One region of the Pseudorhizobium sp. NPDC055634 genome, then DNA from elsewhere that is predicted to be linked to it. Evidence: predicted binding sites of a transcription regulator. Region 1 holds the regulator's gene; each other region holds the start of a gene.

Region 1 (2,267 bases):
GCGTCTCGATGAAAAGCCCGGCGACGCCGACGGCCACCGCCGCGCGCGCCAGCGTCTCGACGAACTCGCGCTGGCCGCCCGAAGAACCGCCCTGCCCGCCCGGCTGCTGCACAGAATGGGTGGCATCGAAGACGACCGGCGACCCCATGGCCGCCATGATCGGCAGCGAGCGCATGTCGGAGACGAGCGTGTTGTAGCCGAAGGAAACGCCCCGCTCGCACAGGAGCACGTTCGGATTGCCGCTCGCGGTGAACTTGGCCTGGACGTTCTTCATGTCCCAGGGCGCGAGGAACTGGCCCTTCTTGACGTTGATGACGCGGCCGGTCTTCGCCGCCGCCACGAGGAGATCCGTCTGCCGGCAGAGGAAGGCCGGGATCTGAAGGATATCGACCGTGGGCGCCACGAGGGCACATTGTTCTTCGGTATGAATGTCGGTGAGGACCGGGAAGCCGAATTCCTTCTTCAGGTCAGCTAAGATTTCCATCGCGCTGTCGAGGCCGATCCCGCGCTTGCCCGTCAGCGACGTGCGGTTGGCCTTGTCGAAGGAGGACTTGTAGACGAGGCCGATCCCGAGCTTGGCGCACAATTCCTTCAGCGTTCCGGCGATCATGAAGGCGTGGTCGCGGCTCTCCATCTGGCACGGACCGGCGATCAGCGAAAACCGGCGCGCCTGGGAGAACAGCACGCGGCCTTCTCCTTCACCCACAACGACTTCAAAATTGGGCTTGATGTCCATGGCGGAAACTCCTTCGAGGCAGGCGTCGTCGTCCGTCACGCTGACCCGGCAGCGGCGGACGCGACGTCCTTAACAGCAACGATCGCCGCTGTCACGGCGGGATGGGAGAAGCGGGGTGCCAAACAGCTGGAACTTTTGCCTTGCGGAACGCATCCGGAACATATATCGTCTGTTCTGGCTTTGTTTCACGCTTAGGAAACCCGGATGCTCACGCGCAAACAGCAGGAACTTCTTCTTTTCATTCACGAACGGATGAAGGAGTCGGGGGTTCCGCCGTCGTTCGACGAGATGAAGGACGCACTCGACCTCGCGTCGAAATCCGGCATCCACCGGCTCATCACGGCGCTTGAGGAACGCGGCTTCATCCGCCGCCTGCCCAATCGGGCACGCGCGCTGGAGGTCATCAAGCTGCCGGAAGCCTATAGCAGCAGCCTGCAGCCCCGCCGCGGCTTTTCGCCGAGCGTCATCGAAGGCAGCCTCGGCAAGCAGAAGCCTGCGCCGGCGGCCCAGCCGGTTGCGGCAAGCAATGAGAACACCAGCACGAGCGTGCCCGTCATGGGCCGCATCGCGGCCGGCGTGCCGATCTCGGCGATCCAGAACAACACCCACGACATTGCCGTCCCGGCCGAGATGCTGGGAGCCGGCGAGCATTATGCGCTCGAGGTCAAGGGCGACTCGATGATCGAGGCCGGCATCCTGGATGGCGATACGGTGATCATCCGCAACGGCCAGACAGCAAGCCCGGGCGACATCGTCGTGGCGCTCGTCGACGACGAGGAGGCAACGCTGAAGCGCTTCCGGCGCCGCGGCGCCTCGATCGCGCTGGAAGCGGCAAATCCCGCCTACGAAACCCGCATTCTTCCCGCCGACCGCGTCAAGGTCCAGGGTAAGCTCGTCGGCCTCATCCGGCGCTACCACTGAGAAGCCGCAGGAGGCTGCGGGGAAGCGTTTCGTCGAAACGATCCGTGCGCCAGTCATAAAGTCGATGGCTGGTCCAAGGGCGCCGGGTATCGGCGCTTGCGGCATGCGCGCGCCACATCGACGGATCGGGGCTGCCGTTCATGCGGATTTCCAGGGCGCCTGTCCTTCTGAGGCTCGCGCCGTTCAGCATGAGCGCGCCGGACAGACATTCTGCCAGCCGCGTCCGCGGGGCGACGACCAGAGCGGCGATGTCGCAGGCGCTGCCGGCGAGCCTTGGATCCTCCACCACGGCGACAACCGCACCCTCCCGCGTCACCGCCAGGCACCATGCCTTCTGCCGGCAATGGAACCGTCCCGCATCGGCAGCGGCGGCGGCAAGTGACGCCTTCATCTCCGAGCGCACCCGGGCGCGCTGATCGTCGGTCAACTGGGCTATCCGGGAGGCAGTCCGGGGCGCTGTCTGGGGCGCCGTCGGGAGAGTGCTTGAGCTCGGGTCTGCGCTCGAGGCCGCGGAGGGTTCATCCGTCGCGGCAAGGCCAATGTCACCCGCCGGCGACACGACCGGGGCGACGGGATCGGGAAGCAGAAGTGCGCGTTGCCACTGGTCGAA
Region 2 (2,267 bases), on a different contig from region 1:
GTTGCGGCGCGCGTGCCAGACGCGATCGGGCGCTGCGGCCGGACGCTTCCAGAGCGCGGGCAGCTGCGCCCATCGCATCTTCGGCAGGCTGTCGGGCAAGCCGGGACCGAGCGTGACGATGCCGCGGCCGAGCCGCGCCTGTTCGGGCACGAGCTGGACCACGGTCGATGTCACGCCCGACAGGCGCCGCTTGAAGTGCGGCGCGATCACGGTGATGTCTCTGAGGGACGGCAAGGGGGCGTCAGCCCCAGCTGACGGAGAGGATCTCGTAGCCCTTGGAGCCGCCGGGTGCGTTGACCTCGATCGAATCGCCGGCTTCCTTGCCGATCATCGCGCGGGCGATCGGCGAGGAAACGGAAATGCGGCCCGCCTTCACATCGGCTTCCTGGTCGCCGACGATCTGGTAGGTCTTTTCCTCTTCGGTGTCCTCGTCGACCAGCTTGACGGTGGCGCCGAACTTGATCTTGGAACCCGACATCTTGGAAAGATCGATCACTTCGGCGCGGGCGATCAGATCCTCGAGCTCGGTAACCCGGCCCTCGTTGTGGCTCTGCGCTTCCTTGGCGGCATGGTACTCCGCGTTTTCGGAAAGGTCGCCATGCGCACGCGCCTCGGCGATCGCCTCGATGATGCGGGGACGCTCCTCCTGCTGACGCCAGCGCAGCTCCTCCTGCAACTGGCTAAAGCCGTTCTGCGTCATCGGTACCTTTTCGACCATTTCCTTGTCCTTCACGGAGCGGCCGCGAACGCCGCGGCCACAAAAAGAAACAGGTTCCGGAGTAAAACTTCGGAACCATCCACATCTCAGAATTTCCGGAACTATAGCAGATCAGCACGCGCTATTTCCAGCAGTTTCGAAATGGCGTCCCGACACAAAGTTTCAAGGGCAGATCGCCCGCAGACGTGGCGTTCTTGACTTTCGGCTGAAGAACATATAGTGAACAAGCTAATGAAGAAGTCGCTCAAGGAACGTCTGGCCATCCTCTCGGATGCGGCAAAATACGATGCATCCTGTGCGTCGAGCGGCACCACGCGACGTCATTCGGGCGATACGGGTGGACTGGGCTCGACGGAGGGATCGGGGATCTGCCACGCCTATGCGCCGGACGGGCGATGCATCTCGCTCCTCAAGATCCTTCTCACCAATTTCTGCATCTATGACTGCGCCTACTGCATCAACCGCTCCTCCAGCAATGTCGAGCGGGCGCGCTTTTCGGTCGAAGAAGTCATCTGGCTGACGCTGGAATTCTACCGCCGCAACTATATCGAAGGCCTCTTCCTGTCGTCCGGCATCATCCGCTCCTCCGACCACACGATGGAGGAGATGGTGCGAATCGCACGCGAACTGCGCACGGTCCACAATTTCCGCGGCTACATCCATCTGAAGTCGATCCCGGAAGCCTCGCCGCATCTGATCGAGGAAGCGGGGCTTTATGCGGACCGGCTGTCGATCAACATCGAATTGCCGACGGATGCCGGGATCAGCCGCTATGCGCCCGAAAAGCGGCCGGACAGCATCCGCCGGTCGATGGGCGAGCTGCGGCTGAAGATCGAGGAAATGAGCGAGCCGACGCTGAGGACGAAGCGGAAGCGGAAGTTCGCGCCGGCCGGCCAGAGCACGCAGATGATCGTCGGCGCCGACGGTGCGAACGACGCGACCATCCTCGGCACGAGCGCGCGGCTTTACGGCAGCTACGGGTTGAAGAGGGTCTACTACTCCGCCTTCAGCCCCATTCCGGACGCCTCGAGCAACCTGCCGCTCATCAAGCCGCCGCTGATGCGCGAGCACCGGCTCTACCAGGCGGACTGGCTCTACCGTTTCTACGGCTTCGATATCGGCGAAATCATCTCGTCGCGCCCCGACGGCATGCTCGATCTCGACCTCGACCCCAAGCTCGCCTGGGCGCTCGGGCATCGGGAGCGCTTCCCGGTCGACATCAACCGGGCCGATCGGGAAATGCTGCTCCGGGTGCCGGGTCTCGGGACGAAGACGGTCAAGGCGATCATCGCGGCACGCCGCTTTTCCCGCCTGCGGCTTGACGACCTGAAGCGGCTCGGCGTCTCGCTGAAGAAGGTGCAGCCCTTCATCAGCACCGAAGGCTGGTCCCCGCGCAGGCTGGTCGACCGGCCGGACCTGCGGGCGATGTTTGCACCGAAACCGGAACAGTTGTCGCTCCTCTGATGCACACGATCACGCTGGAGGGCAAGGGGGATCTCGGCGAATGGCGCGATGCCGCCCGCGCCCTTCTGCAGCGTGGAGTGCGTCC
Region 3 (2,267 bases), on a different contig from region 1:
TGCGGTCCATCACTTGAAAACCAGTGGCTTTTATCGCTCGCGCCCTGGACTGTCCAGCCAAACGCAACCGGCCGCACATCTTTGAAGATGCGCGGCCGGTGCGGAAAATCTTCGGGCGGAAGGACTACAGGTCTTCGCTGCCGCCCTCCTGGGCGTCCGGACCGCCATTCTCCAGGAACCGATCGGCGATCAGCCCGGCGTTCTGGCGCAGGGCGAGTTCGATCTCGCGGGCAAGCTCCGGATTGTCGCGCAGGAAGGTCTTCGCATTCTCGCGTCCCTGCCCGAGCCGCTGGCTGTTGTAGGAGAACCAGGCGCCGGACTTCTCGACGATACCGGCCTTGACGCCGAGATCGACCAGCTCACCGGTCTTCGACACGCCCTCGCCGTACATGATGTCGAACTCGACCTGCTTGAAGGGAGGCGCCATCTTGTTCTTGACGACCTTGACGCGGGTCTGGTTGCCGACCACTTCCTCGCGTTCCTTGACGGCGCCGATGCGGCGGATGTCGAGGCGCACGGACGCATAGAACTTCAGTGCGTTGCCGCCGGTCGTCGTCTCCGGCGAGCCGAACATCACGCCGATCTTCATGCGGATCTGGTTGATGAAGATGACCATGCAGTTGGAACGCGAGATCGAGGCGGTCAGCTTGCGCAGCGCCTGGCTCATCAGCCGCGCCTGCAGGCCGGGCAGGCTGTCGCCCATCTCGCCCTCGATTTCGGCGCGCGGCGTCAGCGCGGCGACCGAATCGACCACGAGAACGTCGATCGCGCCGGAGCGAACCAGGGTGTCGGTGATCTCCAGCGCCTGCTCGCCCGTGTCCGGCTGCGAAATCAGCAGGTTCTCCAGGTCGACGCCCAGCTTGCGGGCATAGATGGGATCGAGCGCGTGCTCGGCATCCACGAAGGCGCAGATGCCGCCCTTCTTCTGTGCTTCCGCGATCGTCTGCAATGCAAGCGTCGTCTTGCCCGAGCTTTCCGGGCCGTAAATTTCCACGATGCGGCCCTTGGGCAGGCCGCCGATGCCGAGCGCGATGTCGAGGCTGAGAGATCCCGTGGAAACCGTCTCGGTCTCGACCACGTTCTCCTTCGCGCCAAGCTTCATGATCGATCCCTTGCCGAAGGATCGTTCGATCTGCGACAGTGCTGCGTCCAGCGCCTTGCTCTTATCCACTGTTTTGTCCTCTACAAGCCGCAAAGAATTTTGTGCCATCTGATCCACCTTTAGGTTATTGACGCCACGCAGGCAACGAAGCAACTGATGTCGATCATGTACACGTTTTGTTCCACTCCCGCAAGGCCCCTTCATGTGACCGCCCGGCATGGCCTTTCCGGAACCTGTTCGTCTCTTGTTCCGCCCACACCGCCAGTCATCACCACCGGCGAGAAAGGCCCCGGCGGAACCCTCCGTAGCCGAATCGGCGGCATCGTCATCCGGGGTTCGCGCCGATGACGAAACGGGTCCTCGTGGTCGGCGGCGCGCACCTCGATCGTCGCGGCCGGATTGCCGGCGAGACGGCGCCAGGCGCCAGCAACCCCGGGTCATGGCATGAGGATGTGGGCGGCGGCGCCTTCAATGTCGCGCGCAACCTGGCGCGGCTCGGGCACGCCGTCGAACTGGTCGCGCCCCGCGGCGGCGATGCCGCAGGCGACAGGGTCGCGGCCGAGGCCCTGTCGGCGGGCATCGAGGATCGCCCGGTCGTCTTCCTCGATCGCGCCACGCCGAGCTATACCGCCATCCTGGAGCGGGACGGCAATCTCGTCATCGCGCTGGCCGACATGGACCTCTACCGGTTCTTCACCCAGCGGCGGTTGTGCGCGAGATCGTTTCGCGAGGCGATCGAACGCGCCGACCTCATCGTCTGCGACGCCAACCTGCCGGACGATACGCTGGCTGCGCTCGCCGCAAAGGCGCGGCTGCGGGGAATTCCCATCGCCGGCATTTCCATATCGCCGGCCAAGGTGGTCCGCTTCCGCAATGCGCTGCCCGACCTCACATGGCTCTTCATGAACCGGGCCGAGGCCACCGCGCTTGCGGGTACGGCACCCGACGCCGCAGATCGTTGGCCAGACCTCCTGCGCCCGCTCGGGCTTTCCGGCGGCGTGGTCACCAAGGGCGGCGACGAGATCGCCGCCTTCGATGGCCCGCAGTCCTTGGTGGCGAAACCACCCGCGGCAACCGAGATCGTCGATGTCACCGGTGCCGGCGATGCGCTCGCCGCAGGTACGCTCGACGCGCTCCTTGCGGGGCACAGCCTTCCCGAAGCACT

The links. Region 1 encodes LexA, which represses DNA repair genes until DNA is damaged. Its sites were predicted from a motif close to TGTTCNNNNTGTGTTCNG; they were not measured.
Region 2: ACWGPT_RS19735 (putative DNA modification/repair radical SAM protein) is a predicted target of LexA. The motif match lies at 927-944, and genes of this name have one in related genera.
Region 3: recA (recombinase RecA) is a predicted target of LexA. The motif match lies at 1,337-1,354, and genes of this name have one in related genera.

The regions. Positions count from the first base shown of each region.
Region 1 covers NZ_JBSHHW010000004.1:379,917-382,183, reverse strand. The annotation lists gene kdsA (3-deoxy-8-phosphooctulonate synthase) at 1-736, opposite strand, end outside; gene lexA (transcriptional repressor LexA) at 941-1,657, shown strand; gene ACWGPT_RS09260 (ComEC/Rec2 family competence protein) at 1,638-2,267, opposite strand, start outside.
Region 2 covers NZ_JBSHHW010000015.1:24,870-27,136, reverse strand. The annotation lists gene ACWGPT_RS19745 (glycosyltransferase family 4 protein) at 1-234, opposite strand, end outside; gene greA (transcription elongation factor GreA) at 242-718, opposite strand; gene ACWGPT_RS19735 (putative DNA modification/repair radical SAM protein) at 950-2,182, shown strand; gene ACWGPT_RS19730 (UdgX family uracil-DNA binding protein) at 2,182-2,267, shown strand, end outside.
Region 3 covers NZ_JBSHHW010000003.1:176,421-178,687, forward strand. The annotation lists gene recA (recombinase RecA) at 125-1,210, opposite strand; gene ACWGPT_RS06025 (carbohydrate kinase family protein) at 1,447-2,267, shown strand, end outside.